2 regions of the Oceanotoga teriensis genome follow, and region 2 is predicted to be linked to the other one. Evidence: riboswitches for the same ligand, from Rfam matches in the RefSeq annotation. Region 2 holds a riboswitch; the other holds the start of a gene.

Region 1 (8,132 bases), on a different contig from region 2:
AGAGATATGAAAAAATTAAAATATATAGAAATAAAAAAAGATATAAAAAAAACTGAAATAAATATATTTCAAATACTAAAATATGAAGAAATAAAAGTTCAAAAAAAGGTGGCTTAATAAAATGTTTAAAATATTAAAATATTTAAAAAAATATAAATTATTTACGTTTATATCCATATTAGCAATGTTAGGGTTTACGGGATTAGATCTCTTAAACCCTTATATAACAAAAACTCTTGTAGATAAAGTATTTGTTGAACAACAATATGATATATTTTTAAAATTAATATTAATACTTATTGGAATAATGATATTAAAATCAATTTTTGCATATACGAGAGAATTTTTATTTGATTATATAGGAACTAAAGTTATGGGAGATATAAAAAAAGATTTATTTTCGGAAATGCAAAAATATGATTTTTCATTTTTTGATAATAAAAATACTGGAGAATTAATGTCAAGAATAGGAGAAGATGCAGAAAATATATGGAATGCTTTAGGATTTGGAATAGGATTTTTAAGTGAAGCAATAATTACATTTATATCAGCAACAACTATATTATTTTATTTAAATTATAAATTAGCTATATTAAGTGTAATTACAATGCCAATAATATTTTATTTAGCTTTAAAAATGGAAAATAAAATATCAAAATCCTATGATGAAATATCAGATCAAGCAGCAAAAATAAATACAACAGCACAAGAAAATATTTCAGGAGTAAGACTTGTAAAGGCTTATGCGAATGAAAAAAAAGAAGTATTAAAATTTTTAAATCTTAATAAACAAAATTATGATTTAAATATGAAAAAAACAAGAATATTTGGAAAATACTATCCAGCAATAGAATTAGTTGGAAATATGACTATGATAATTGTGATGATTTTTGGTGGAATGCTTACAATTAAAGAAGAAATAACTATAGGTACACTCTTAGCTTTTACAGAATATATATGGCTTTTAATATGGCCTATGAGAACTGTAGGAATGTTTATGAATGTTATTTCACAAGCTAATTCATCAGCAAGAAAAATCCAAAAGATAAAAGATTATGAACCTAAAATAGTAGATAATAAAAAAGATTTAGAAATAAAAGATTCAAAAATAGTATTTAACAATGTATGGTTTAAATATAATGATAAATATATATTAAAAAATATAAATTTGAAAATACAAAAAGGACAAACATTAGCTATAATAGGACCTACTGGATCTGGAAAAACTTCTTTAGTAAACTTAATTGCAAGATTCTACGAAATAGATAAAGGAAATATATATATAGACAATGAAGATATAAGAAATTACTCATTAAAAAAATTAAGAGAAAATATAAGTTATGTATTTCAAGAAAATTTTCTTTTTTCAGAATCAGTAGAAGAGAATATAAAACTTGCAGGAAATGAAAATGATATAAAATTAAACGAAATATTAGAAAATTCTGGTTCAAAAGAATTTGTAGAAAAATTAAAATATCAAGAAAAAACAATAATAGGTGAAAGAGGGCAGGGATTATCAGGTGGTCAAAAACAAAGGCTTACAATAGCAAGAGCTTTAAATAAGAATTCAAAAATTATAGTGCTTGATGATGCAACATCTGCATTAGATATGGAAACTGAATATGAAGTATTAAAAAATATAAATAAATTAAATAAAGAGCAAATAAAAATAATAATAGCACATAGAATATCAGCTGTAAAAAATGCAGATCAAATAGTATATCTTGAAGATGGTGAAATAAAAGAAATTGGAACACATATGCAATTGATAAACAAAAAAGGAAAATATTATAATATATATTTACAACAATTTAAAGACTTTATAGAAGAAGAAATTGATGAGGTGATATAATGGCCTATAATGCAAGTAAATTAGATGAAAAAACGATAAGAATGTCTCGAAAAGAATTATTTAAGAGATTATTTTCATATTTAAAACCATTTAAAAAAACAATTATATTGATAACATTTGTTATGATAATAATAATGTTTGTAAATCTATTAAATCCATACATATTAAAGATATCTATAGATAATTACATAAAAAATTCTGATGTAAAAGGTCTTTTAATAATTGGGATAATTGGTATAATATTGAATATAATATCTTCAATATTATCTAGATATAGAATAGTAACAATGGGAGATATAACAAATAAGATAGTAGTGAATATAAGACATGATTTATATAAACACATACAAAAATTATCTTTTGATTTTTTTGATGAAAGACCTGTTGGAAAAATATTAGCGAGAGTAATAGGCGATATAAATTCATTACAAAATTTTTTTCATTCAATAATAGTTAATTTTTTTCCAGAAATATTGACCATAATAACAGTGACTATAATAATGTTAATAATGAATTATAAATTAGCAATAGTAACTTTATTAGTAATTCCATTGCTAATAATGACTTTGGCAGTAATTCAAATACTTGTTAGAAAAAGATGGGAGAACTTCAGAAAAAAAAGGTCTAATTTAAATTCATACACACATGAAGAATTTTCGGGAATAAAGGTGATACAGGCTTTTAATGCAGAGAAAAAAGCAGAAAATACATTTTTTAATTATGTGGATGAAATGGTAAATTCATTTATAAATGCAGTAAGATTACAAGATTTTTTAGATCCTGCAATCTTTATTTCTCAAGGAGTTGGATTGGTGATAATATATACATATAGTTTTAATCTAATAAAAAATAATCAATTAACAATAGGAGAATTATTTGCATTTACATGGTATATGTCGATATTTTGGAGACCTATATTCAATATAGCTAATTTTTACAATAATTTAATAACAAGTTTTTCAGCAGCTGATAGAGTTTTTGAAATATTTAATATAAAACCATCAGTTAAAGATACAAAAGAAAATAAAATGCCTGAAATAAAAGGAGAAATTGAATTTAAAGACGTGAATTTTTCCTATGATAGAGAAAAAAAGGTTTTAAAATCTATAAATTTTAAAGTAAAAGAAGGAGAATCAATAGCACTCGTAGGTCCAACTGGAGCTGGAAAAACTACTATAATAAATTTGCTGAGTAGATTTTATGATCCAAGTGAAGGTCAAATACTTGTAGATGGTAAAGATATAAAAGATTATTCAATAGAAAGTTATAGAGAACAAATGGGAATAATGTTACAAGATACATTTTTATTTTCAACTACAATAAAAGAAAATATAATTTATTCAAACCCAAATATAAATGAAAAAGAAATAGTAAAATCATCAATAGCTATTGGTTCTCATACTTTCATACAAAATTTAGAAAAAAAATATGATACAAATGTAAATGAAAGAGGAACAAGATTATCAGTAGGTCAAAGACAATTAATTTCTTTAACAAGAGCTATGATAGCAAATCCAAAAATATTAATACTTGATGAAGCAACTTCAAACATAGATACAGAAACAGAACAAAAAGTCCAGCAAGGAATAAAAGAACTATTAAAAAATAGAACATCTTTCATAATAGCTCATAGATTATCAACTATAAGAGATTGTGATAAAATATTTTATATAGATAATGGAGAAATAGAAGAAATGGGAACACATATGCAATTAATGGAAAAACAAGGAAAATATTATGAATTATATATGACACAATTTAAATTTTTAAAAGAAGGAGTATAAAAAAAGTTGGAATTAATTCCAACTTTTTTTATTTTAAATTCAAATATTATCTTTAATTTTTTGAGTCACAAAATGAAGTAAAAAAATACTTCCAATTATAACTATAAATCCTATTATAGATAAAGTTTTCCCAGTTAAAAATCCTTTTATTATATCAGCAGCTAATGTATACAATAAAATATTTGGCATCATAGTAATCCAAGTCCAAAAAGCATATTTATAAAAATCAACTTTAGTCAATCCAAAAATATAATTCATCAAATTAAATGGAAAAATAGGAATTAACCGTGTAATTGCTATAAAAGTAGTTCCTTTTGAGGCAGTTAATTCGTATATTTTATTATAATTAGGTTTTTTAGACAAAAAATTTTTAATAGAATCTTGAGCAAAATACCTTGAAATTAAAAAGGCAAAACAAGCTCCCAATGTAGAGGAAAAAGAATTAATAAAAAAACCATAAAAACTTCCAAAATTAATAGAAGTTAAAACAAACAATATAGAACCAGGAACAGCCATTATAACAGCAATAATGAATATTATTGAATAAATAATAAAATTATTATTGGAGAAAGAATTAATGAAATTAAGTAAAATATTCAAATATTTCTCTACATCCATAGTGCTTCCAATGATCATAAAAAACAGAACTATTGATATTAACAAAATAGGTTTCCATAGTTCTCTAAAAAAGTCTTTCATAAAAAATACTCCCTTAACGAAAATATGATATATAATAGAATTATAACATAGAGATTAATAAAAAATATGGAATAAAATAAAAAATTTTAAAATTGTATAGTTGATACACTCATAAGGTTAATGTATAATTAATGTATATCAATTAAAAATATACTAAATTATAATATTATTCTAATGAAAATAAGGGGGAGATTTTTATGGCAAAGAAAAATAATAAAATATGGCTAATATTATCTATAATAATAGTTATTATATTGATAATATTATTCTCTGTATTAAATATGAATTCAAACAAGGAAGAACAGATAAAAAGTCAAAATGAAGATACAAATCTCCAAAAACTCTATGAAGATGATCAAAAAATAAATAATGAAATAAGTGATGAATCCACAGATGATAAATTAAAAATTGATGAAATAACTGATGAATCTACAAATATACAACAAAAAATAGAATATTCAGATAACGGCAAAAAAATAAATATGATAATAATAGCTACGAGTGATATACATGGAAGGTTTATGCCTTATGAATATGCTATAAGAAGTGAAAATAAAAAAGGATCATTAGCTCAAATTTCTACAATAGTTAAAGAAATAAGAACAAAAAATCCAAATACAATAGTTGTAGATGCTGGAGATACAATACAAGATAATTATGCTGATATATTTATAAATGAAACAAAAAATCCTATAATAGAAGCTATGAATTACATAAATTATGATGCTTGGATACTTGGAAATCATGAATTTAACTTTGGCATAGAACCATTAAAAAAAATAATTAAAGAGTTCAAAAATGAAGTAATTTCATCGAATATATATGATGAAAGTGGTAATAGACTTGTAAAACCATATACAATATTAGAAATAGAAGATGGAATAAAAATAGGAATAATAGGAACAACCCATCCGGATATAATGAAATGGGATAGAGAAAATTTAAATGGTTATACAGTTACAGATCCAGCAATAGAGACAAAAAAAATAATAAATGAAATTAAAGAAAATGTAGATTTTATATTATCTGTAAATCATATAGGAATGAAAACAGATGAAAAAGATATTACAGGAATAAAAAATATCCTGAATAAAAATCAAGAGATAGATGCACTTATATTTGGACATGACCATAAGAAAATTCAATCATATTATTATTCAAATGGTCAAATATATGAAAAACCACAAAATCAAATTAAAGAAAAAATGATTCCTATAATAGAGCCTGGAAAATGGGGAGAAACCTTAGCAAAAATAGAAGTTACTTTCACAAAAGAAAATGGAAAGTATGAAATAAAAAATAGAGAAGAAGATATAAAAATAAGTTTAATAGACATACAGACAAAAGAAAAAACAATAGAACCGGATCCGGAAATTGTAGAAATATTAAAACCATACCATGAAAAAGCCTTAAAAGATGCTGATACAGTAATAGGAACTTTAATGGGAGGAGATCTTGTAGAACCAAATCAAATAGAAAATATACCTCAAGTATGGCTTGAACCATCAGCAATGATAGATTTAATAAATAAAGTTCAAATATACTATGCAAACAAATTAACAGAACAAAATGTTTTTATATCTGCTGCTGCTGCATTTAGAGAAGATGCAAATATAAAAAAAGGATCTATTACAAAGGCTGATATATCAAAAATATACAAATTTGATAATACTTTATATGTATTACAAATGACAGGTAAACAATTGAAAGAGTATATGGAATGGAGTGTAGAGTTTTATAATCAATATCAGAATGATGATTTAACAATATCTTTTACTCAAAGACCCGGATATTTGTATGACATGTTTACAGGAATAAAATATCAAATAGACATATCTCAACCAAATGGAAATAGAATAAAAAATTTAAAATATATGAATGATGAAGAAATAAAAGAAAAAGATAAAATAAATATAGCTGTCAATAATTATAGAGCTAATACACAATTATTGACTCCAGGGATAATATTTCAAGAAGAATTACCAAAAGTAATAGCAAAATCAGACTATACAACTTTATTAGAAGATGAAAATATAAGAGAAATGATAATAAGATATATAAAAGAAGAAAAAAATGGAATAATATTTCCAACAAAAGATGATAATTGGAATATAATAGGAAATAATTGGAATTTAGTAAAATGGCATAAAATGATGAAATTAATAGAAGATAAAAAAATAGAAGTAGATCCTTATACATCCGTAAAATGGGAAAATATAAAAGATCTTGCAAAAAATATAATCTTAAAATATAAAGTTATAAAAGGTGATTGGTTATTAAAAATTTCAAGAATGTATGGAATAGAATATATGAAAATAGCCGAAGAAAATAACATAAAAAATCCAGATTTAATATATCCAAATCAGATATTTACAATACCTGAAAATTATATTGAATAATAATGAAAAATATTTCAAAAAATCATATGTTAAAATTTAAGTAATGAAAAAGTCAAAATACTATGTTATTTATATATACATACAAGTAAATAAAAAACGGAGGCGCAATCGAGAAAAGTAAAATCATGGAGCATTGAGAAAAGCTTTGAAATGATTTGAAAGGCGAGATTGCCGAAGAAAATAGAATTCTCAAACTATTTTTTGGGTGTATGATAAACAATCATACAACTGTCACGAATCAATTTCGTGGAGAGCCGTAAAAATCATATAAAAATATTTTTTATATAATAAACTCTCTACGTTAATCGTAGAGAGTTTTTTTTTGGAGGTGTAAAAATGAAAATAGCGGTAGTTGGTGCAACAGGAGCGGTTGGGAAAAATATGGTAAAAATATTAGAAGAATTAAAAATAAAAATTGAAAAAATAGATCTTTATTCAAGTTTAAGATCAAAAGGGAAAAAAATAAAATTTAAAGAAAAAGAAATAATTGTAAAAGAATTAAATCAAGAAAGTTTTAATGAAGAATATGATTATGTATTATTTTCTGCAGGAGCATCCGTATCAAAAAAATATGCTCCTATTGCTGCAAAACATGGAAGTGTAGTGATAGATAATTCATCGGCTTTTAGAATGCAAAAGAAAATTCCACTTATAGTTCCTGAAATAAACAAGCATTTATTAAAAAAATATAAAGGAATAATATCAAATCCAAACTGTTCTACTATACAAATGGTATTAGCTTTGAATCAAATACAAAAAAACATAGGAATAAAAACGATAGTAGTATCAACATATCAAGCCGTTTCAGGTGCTGGTAATCTTGCAATAAAAGAACTTATTGAACAGTCAGAAAATATAAAAAATGATAAAAAAATATTTTCAAAACAAATAGACAAAAACTTAATACCAATAATAGGAGAAACATTAGAAAATGATTTTACAACAGAAGAAGAAAAACTTATAAAAGAAACAAATAAGATATTTAATTCAAAAATTCATATTATTCCTACTGCAATAAGGGTACCGGTTATTTACGGCCATTCAGAAAGTGTTTATATAAAAACAAAAAAAGATACAAATAAAGAAGAAATAAAAGAATATATATTAAAATCGGAGCATGTAAAAATATATGAAAATGATTTATTGACCCCTAAAGATGTTGAAAATAGTAATATAACATATGTAAGTAGAATTAGGCAAATAAAAGAAAAAGAATATGCATTATGGATAGTTGCAGATAATTTAAGAGTTGGAGCTGCAACAAATGCTATAAGAATAATGTTAGAGCATATGAAAATAAATGGTGTTGATCATGAAGAAAATATATAATGCTATAAAACAAATAAATAAAGTTGAAAAAACTCCATATTATATATACTCTCAAGAACAAATAGAAGA
Region 2 (8,132 bases):
ATAGATGAAAGAGATAATCATAATTTAAATAAATCTGTTTTGTATTATTCAATTTTTTTGAAAAATCTTATTGAAAATAATCATAATATTATAGAAAAAATATATGAAAATACCCTTTTGAATTATAATTTTGATAATGAATATAATGAAATAGAAGAAACTATAGAAACCGAAACAGAAAAATATTTTTTTAATATGGAAGATAAAATATTTAATAATTTTAAAAATAAAAAATTTGATGAAGTTAAAGAAGATTTATCTTTTTTAATAGAATCAATAGAAAATTTGAACTATAATAAAAATGAATTTAGACTTATAAAAAATTTATATATCATTTTAATATCAGATTTAATAGATATAGCGATAGATATATTTAATGAGAAAAAGTTATTTTATGATTTATTATATAAATATATGATAAAAATAGAATCTATAAAAAATATGACTATTTTAAAACTAAATGCAATAAGTTTTATTGAAGATATAAAACAAATTCAAATACATCATAGCACAAAAAAATATAGTTTAAAAGTAAAAAAAATAATAAAATATATAGAAAAAAATTTAAATAAAAATATAAAATTAGAAGAAATTTCTTTAAATATAGGAATATCTAAAAGTCATATGTGTAAAATATTTAAAAAAGAAATGAATAAAACTATTAATGATTATATAATAGATAGAAAAATAGAAAAAGCTAAAAATCTTTTAAAATATACAGATTTAAATATAAAAAATATATACTCAGAGATTGGGTTTAATGATCAAAGTTATTTCAGTTTTATTTTTAAAAAAAAAGTAGGAGTTACTCCTATACAATATAAAAACAGTAATCATATAATTTGATTACTGTTTTTATTTTTTAAAATGTAATAATAAGTATAAAGAAAATTAATTAAAAAAATATTTTTTTATTATAAAATATATTGAAAACGATATATCGTTAACGATATTAAGAGGTGAAATATGAAAAATATTCCATTTATAAAAGCTACTATTTTAAATTATTTGTATTCTAAAAAAGAACTTACTGGATATGATTTTATGAAATTTTGTTCGAAACAAAATATAAAAATCTCTCCTGGAAGTGTTTATCCTCATTTAAAAAAATTAGAAAATGATGGTTATATAAAGTATAAAAAAGAAGGAAAGAAAAAAGTATATACTTTTACAGAAGAAGGATTGAATTATTTTAAAAGTTTAAATATATCAAATGAATTAATAGATAAGACATTTAATAAAGTTCAATTTGTTATAAATTGCAATTGTGAAAATGTGAACTATGAAATTAAAAATAATATAAAAAATCTTATTAAAGAACTTTCTGATTTAGATTGGAAGAAAAAAAATGATATTTTAAATTTTTTAGATAAAATAAATATACTTGAAAAAAGTATAATAAAATTTTTGAATGAAGGGAGTAATCAGATATGAAAGTTGTTATAGTTGGGGGAGTAGCTGGAGGAGCAACAGCTGCAGCAAGATTAAGAAGATTGGATGAAAAAATAGAAATAATTATTATTGAAAGGGGAGAGCATGTAAGTTTTGCTAATTGTGGATTACCTTATCATATAGGAAATATAATAAAAGAAAGAGATCAACTATTATTAGAAACTCCAGAAACATTTAAAAACAAATTAAATATAGATGTAAGAACCAAAAATGAAGTTATAGAAATAAATAAAATTGATAAAAAAATTAAAGTTCAAAATTTAAATAATAAAAATATTTATTTTGAAAATTATGATTATTTAATTTTATCTCCTGGTGCTAAACCTATAAAACCAAGAATTGAAGGTATTCAAAGTGAAGGTGTTTTTGTTTTAAGAAATGTTGAAGATATGGATAATATAAAAGAATATATAAAAAATAGAGAAAAAATTCTTGTTGTTGGTGGAGGATTTATAGGTATAGAAATGGCTGAAAATTTATTACATATAGGTAAAAGTGTTGAAATAGTTGAAATGGCCGATCAATTAATGACACCTGTTGATTATGAAATAGCTTCTATAATTCACAATCATTGTAATGATAAAGGCTTGAAATTAAATCTTTCAAATGCTGTTACTAAAATAGAAAAGGAAAATAATTTTTTAAAAGTGTTATTTTCTAATGGAGAAAGTAAAAACTTTGATGTAATTATAATGTCAACAGGTGTAATACCTGAAAAAGAATTGGCTTTGAATTGCGGTTTAGAATTGGGTAATACTGGAATAAAAGTAAATGAATATATGCAAACTTCATGTGAAAATATATATGCCGTTGGTGATGCTGTTGAAATTAATAATTTAATAAGTGGACAAAAGAACCTTATACCTCTTGCAGGTCCAGCTAATAAACAAGCAAGAATAGCAGCTAATAATATATATTATGGAAATAAAGAAAAATATAAAGGAGCTTTGGGAACTTCTATTGCTAAAATATTTGATATGACTATCGCATCGACTGGGTTAAATGAAAAAAGACTAAAAGCAATGAAAATAGATTATATTAGTTCTATTACCACTTCAAAGTCTCATGCCGGATATTATCCTGGTGCTTCTCTTATAACTTTAAAAATCCTTTTTAATAGAGATGGAAAGATATTTGGCGCTCAAGCTGTTGGAGAAGATGGAGTCGATAAAAGAATAGATGTTATATCAACAGCGATAAAAGCTGGATTAAAAGTTTGGGATTTAGAAGAATTAGAATTAACCTATGCACCGCCTTTTGGTTCAGCAAAAGATCCTGTTAATTATGCAGGTTTTGTTGCTAATAATATAATCAAAGGTGATATAGAAGTTATTGATTGGGATAAAATTAAAGAAATTGAAAATCATATTATATTAGATGTCAGAAATAAAGATGAAATAAATGATAATAATATAATAAAAGAGGGAAGTTTTATAAATATTCCATTATCTGAATTGAGAAAAAATTTGAATATGCTTGAAAAAGATAAAACTTATATAACTTATTGTACAATGGGATTAAGAGGATATATTGCATATAGGATTTTAAAATTGAATGGTTATAAAGTTTATAATTTAAATGGTGGATTTAGAGTTTATTCAAACGCAAAAAAAAGTAAAAAAATGCATAAATAAAAATAAAAAAGAGTTAGTTCAATATTAGTGATATGAACTAACTCTTTTTTTTATTTTGATATATTTTTAGAATATTTTTTTTCTGTTTTATTATGTAATATTTTTACTGCAAAATATAAGGTGATAAATCCAAAAATTAAACTAATGGATCCTGCAATTAATAATCCAAACTTAGCTAAAAAACCAACTATTAAAAAACCTGTAAATGATATTATTGCAACTGTGGTTGCATATGGAAATTGAGTCTGAACATGATCTATATGATGACAACCTGCTCCTGTTGAACTCAATATGGTAGTATCTGATATAGGTGAAGCATGATCTCCATATATTGCACCAGAAAGAACACCAGATACCATAGGAATTATTAAATCAAGTCTTCCTGTATGTAAAGCCATAGGGATTGCTATTGGAATGAGTATACCAAAAGTTCCCCAACTTGTTCCGGTTGAAAAAGATACAATTCCAGATATTATAAAAAATAATGCAGGCATTATTTCTATAGGGAAATTATCACTTGCAAGACTTACGATATATTCTCCAGTTTGAAGATCGTTTCTTATAATAGATCCTATTGTCCATGCAAATATTAATATTTTTATTGCTGGTAGCATCATTTTAAAACCTTTATAAGATAGAGAACCGAACTCTTTAAAATTTATAGTTTTTCTAATTAAAAAATAAATTATAGTAAAAATTAAAGAAATTAACCCACCCCAGAATAATGCAAAAGCAGAATTCATATTTTCGAAAGCTACTGCAAGATTATTTTCTCCGCCAAATAAAACAAAATCTCCTGTATAAAGCATAAAAGATATTATAGATATAATTAATACGAGAACCGGGAGAACTAAATCAATAACTTTACCATTTTTACCAGGAATAACATCCATTTCAACTTCGTTTGATGCATCTTTATTACCATTAAATAAATCATTATTAAATTCAGCATTATATTCATGTTCATACATAGGGCCAAAATCAAATTTTTTAACGCTTATTAGTATAACCATAAAAATTGTCAAGATTGCATAAGAATTAAAAAATATAGAACTTAAAAATACATTATAAGGATTAAAATTAGAAAGTTCACCTGTGCCAACTCCTGATTGAGTTAATTGTGAAATAACCTCTGCAACCCAGCTTGATATAGGTGCAATTATACAAATTGGGGCAGCTGTTGAATCTATTATGTAAGCTAATTTAGCCCTAGAAATATTATGTTTATCAGTAACAGGTTTCATTACAGTTCCAACTGTTAAAGAATTGAAATAATCATCTAAAAATATTAAAATTCCGAGTAAAAAAGTTGATAAAGAAGCACCTTTTTTTGAATTTATTTTTTTAGATGCCCAATTTCCATAAGCAAGAGCACCACCAGCTCTTGATATCAAAGCTACCATTATTCCAAGAATTATTAAAAATAATAAAATAAATAAATTCCAAGAATCATTAAATGATTCAAAGGATTTAAAATTAGAAAATTCTAAATTATCCCACATTAATTTTATTATTTTTACAAAAGCATCTATAATATTTCCATGAGTGACGATTAAAGCACCGGATAAAATTCCAGCAAAAAGTGATAATAAAACCCTTTTGGTTAAAAAAGCCAAACCAATTGCCACGATAGGTGGAATTAGAGACCAAAAACCATAATCCATAAAAAAACAACTCCTTCAAAAAATGATAAAATAAAAGTGCTTCTCCTGTGGAGAAGCACTAATTAAATGACAAATTAGCTGAACGGCTCTCCACAAAAGCGTGACAATTATAAAGATATTTTCTTTATAACCAGAAGTATGAGTTGAGGAAAACTCATATTCTTCGGCACTATCGCCTTTCATCTAAATCATATCTTCCTCAAGATTTCAATTTAGATTACTGATCTTTAGTGCTCCTCCGTTCTTACAAACATATTAACTTCGTACAGATTATAACATCAAAAAAAAATAATTCAATTAAATAAATGTAAATAAGGTAACTTTATAAATATTTTTCCATTTTTAAATGTTCAATTCCAGCTTCTAAAAAAATATCTGAAATAGATTTATAACCCAATTTTTCATAAAATTTTTTTGCAGAAAGTTGAGAATTCAAAGTTATCTTTTTTACTTTTCTTTTCAATAAATCACTTTCAATATAGTTAATAAGTTCTTTCCCGAGACCTTTTTTTCTGAATTCATATATAGTTGCAACACGTTCGAGTTTAACTTCAGAACTATTTAAATATCTTACTCTTGCAGTACAAACAGGATTTTCGTCATGTATAAGAACATAGTGAATACAACCTGCATCTAAACCGTCTAATTCAAGATTTGGTGGTACATTTTGTTCTTCGATAAAGACTTTTTTTCTAATATCATAAGCCATTTTAAAAAAATCTACATCTTTAAATAAAAAAGAAAAAATAGAAATATTCATAAATACACCTCAAACAATAAAAGTTATTACTATAATTATAACATAAAGTTCATTGACACTTTATTATAAAATATTGTATAATTATATTACCTTTACTCAGTTTAGTGGATTAAATACCCTTTACTTGGTTTTAGGAATAAAATTTGGGAGTGATATTAAGATGGCTAGAGGATTAGAACAAGACTATAAGAAAGAACTTATAGAAGAATTTAAAATTAATCAAAAGGATACGGGATCTGTTGAAGTTCAAGTTGCTATTCTTTCTGCAAGGATAAAACATATAACCGATCATTTAAAAAAACATCCTAAGGATTTTCATTCAAGAAGAGGTTTGATGTCAATGGTTGGAAAGAGAAGAAAGATGCTTAAATACTTGAAAAAGGAAAAACCAGAATTATATCAAGAAATGATAAAAAAACTTCAAATAAGAGGATAATCAAAGCGGGGTAGAATAACCCTGCTTTTTTGTTATTAAAATCAATAAAATATGGTAGAATATAATGAAATGAATTAATACAGAGAGGTGAAATGAATGAAATTTTGGGAAAAAGAAATATTCGGAAGAAAACTTAGAATCGAAAATGGAAAAATGGCTAAACAATCACATGGTTCTATCTTGTTGACTTTTAACGAATCTACAATATTATTAACCGTTAATGCATCTGAAACTGCTAAACCAGGAACAGATTTTTTACCTTTAACAGTAGATTTTAAAGAAAAATTTTATGCAATAGGAAAAATTCCTGGTGGATTCGTTAAAAGAGAAGGAAGACCATCTGAAGAAGCTATTTTATCTTCAAGACTTATAGATAGACCTATAAGGCCTTTATTTCCAAAGGATTTTCATAATGAAATACAGGTAATATCAACTGTTTTTTCTATGTTAAATGATGATTCTATTGAAACTTGGAGTATAGCAGCAGCTTCTCTTGCTTTGAATATATCTCCAATACCTTTTAACGGTGTTGTAGCTGGTGTTAGAGTAGGATTGATTGATGGAGAATATATAGCTTTTCCAACTCAAGAACAACTTTCAAAATCAGAAATAGACATAGTTGTTGCTGGTTCAAAAGAAGCTATTACAATGGTTGAAGGAGAAGCACATGAAGTTAGTGAAGAAATTATGGTTGAAGCATTGAATTTTTCTCATAAGGCTATAAAAGAAATAATATCTATTCAAGAAGAAATTATATCTGAATTTAATATAGAAAAATGGGAAGTTGAAGTGCCAGAATATCCTGAAGAGTTTATAAATGATTTTAAATCTTTAATAAATAAAGAAACTCTTTTTGAAGCGCTTATGGTAGAAGGTAAAAAAAATAAAGATAAAAAACTAAAGGAATTCAAGGATTCAGTATTTGAAAAGTTTGAAGAATTATATCTTGATAAATGGACAGAAGAATTTTATCTTGAAAAGAAAAGTTATTTAAAAGAAACTTATGAAGAAATATTTAAGAAACTCATGAGAAGATCTATAGTAGATGATAATAAAAGAGCCGATGGAAGAAAGATAGACGAAATAAGACCTATTACATGTGAAATAGGAGTCATTCCAAGAGTTCATGGTTCTGCACTCTTTACTAGAGGAGAGACTCAATCTTTAGGAATAACAACACTTGGAGCACCTATGGATGTTCAAATGGTTGATACTATTTTTTCTGACGAAGATAAAAGATTTATGTTACATTATAATTTTCCACCATTTTCAACTGGAGAAGTAAGACCTTTAAGAGGCCCAGGAAGAAGAGAGATAGGTCATGGTCATCTTGCAGAAAGATCACATAAAAATTTAATACCTTCAGAATCTGAATTTCCATATACAATAAGAGTTGTATCTGAAATATTAGAATCAAATGGTTCATCTTCTATGGCTACAGTATGTTCAGCTTCTTTGTCCATGATGGATGCCGGAATACCTCTAAAAAAACATGTTGCTGGTGTTGCCATGGGTTTAATATTTGAAGAAGATAAAAATGTAGTGTTAACTGATATTCTTGGAATTGAAGATCATTTAGGAGATATGGATTTTAAAGTTACTGGAACGAGAGAAGGAATAACAGCTTTTCAGATGGATGTAAAAGTTGATAAAGTAAATGAAGAAATAATGCGTGAAGCTCTTGATAGAGCTAAAATTGCAAGATTAAAAATATTAAATTTAATGTATGATGCTATATCTGAACCAAGACCAGAACTTTCTCCATTTGTACCTAAAATAAAAACTATTACAATACCAGTAAACAAAATTGGAGATGTCATTGGACCTGGTGGAAGAATAATAAAGAAAATAAATGAGACATATAATACAGAGACATCCATTGATGATGAAGGAATTGTTAAAGTTAGTGGTATGGCTGAAGATATGGTAGATAAAGCAATAAAATATATAACAGGTCTCGTATCTGAAATAGAAAAAGGAAAAGTATATGAAGGAAAAATAAAAAGAGTAGAAAAATACGGAGTTTTTGTGGAAGTTTTGCCTGGAAAATCAGGATTATTACATATTTCAAATATGTCAAAAAAACCAACTGAATTAAAAATTGATGATAAAATAAATGTAGAAGTAATAAGTATAGAATCTCAATCTAAATTCCAATTAAAAGAAGAAGGATATGAAAAACCTAA

The links. Region 2 has a riboswitch for lysine ahead of C7380_RS12410 (Na+/H+ antiporter NhaC family protein). Riboswitches for the same ligand answer to the same signal wherever they lie in the genome.
Region 1: another riboswitch for lysine. It lies ahead of C7380_RS05610 (aspartate-semialdehyde dehydrogenase); the one in region 2 lies ahead of C7380_RS12410 (Na+/H+ antiporter NhaC family protein).

Annotation. Positions count from the first base shown of each region.
Region 1 covers NZ_QGGI01000006.1:59,455-67,586, forward strand. Annotated here, with positions in the region: gene C7380_RS05590 (ABC transporter ATP-binding protein) at 122-1,852, shown strand; gene C7380_RS05595 (ABC transporter ATP-binding protein) at 1,852-3,636, shown strand; gene C7380_RS05600 (TVP38/TMEM64 family protein) at 3,676-4,335, opposite strand; gene C7380_RS05605 (5'-nucleotidase C-terminal domain-containing protein) at 4,533-6,734, shown strand; lysine riboswitch at 6,824-6,999, shown strand; gene C7380_RS05610 (aspartate-semialdehyde dehydrogenase) at 7,071-8,063, shown strand; gene lysA (diaminopimelate decarboxylase) at 8,047-8,132, shown strand, end outside.
Region 2 covers NZ_QGGI01000026.1:13,190-21,321, forward strand. Annotated here, with positions in the region: gene C7380_RS12395 (helix-turn-helix domain-containing protein) at 1-846, shown strand, start outside; gene C7380_RS12400 (PadR family transcriptional regulator) at 967-1,434, shown strand; gene C7380_RS12405 (FAD-dependent oxidoreductase) at 1,431-3,086, shown strand; gene C7380_RS12410 (Na+/H+ antiporter NhaC family protein) at 3,137-4,750, opposite strand; lysine riboswitch at 4,826-4,999, opposite strand; gene C7380_RS12415 (GNAT family N-acetyltransferase) at 5,073-5,510, opposite strand; gene rpsO (30S ribosomal protein S15) at 5,671-5,946, shown strand; gene C7380_RS12425 (polyribonucleotide nucleotidyltransferase) at 6,043-8,132, shown strand, end outside.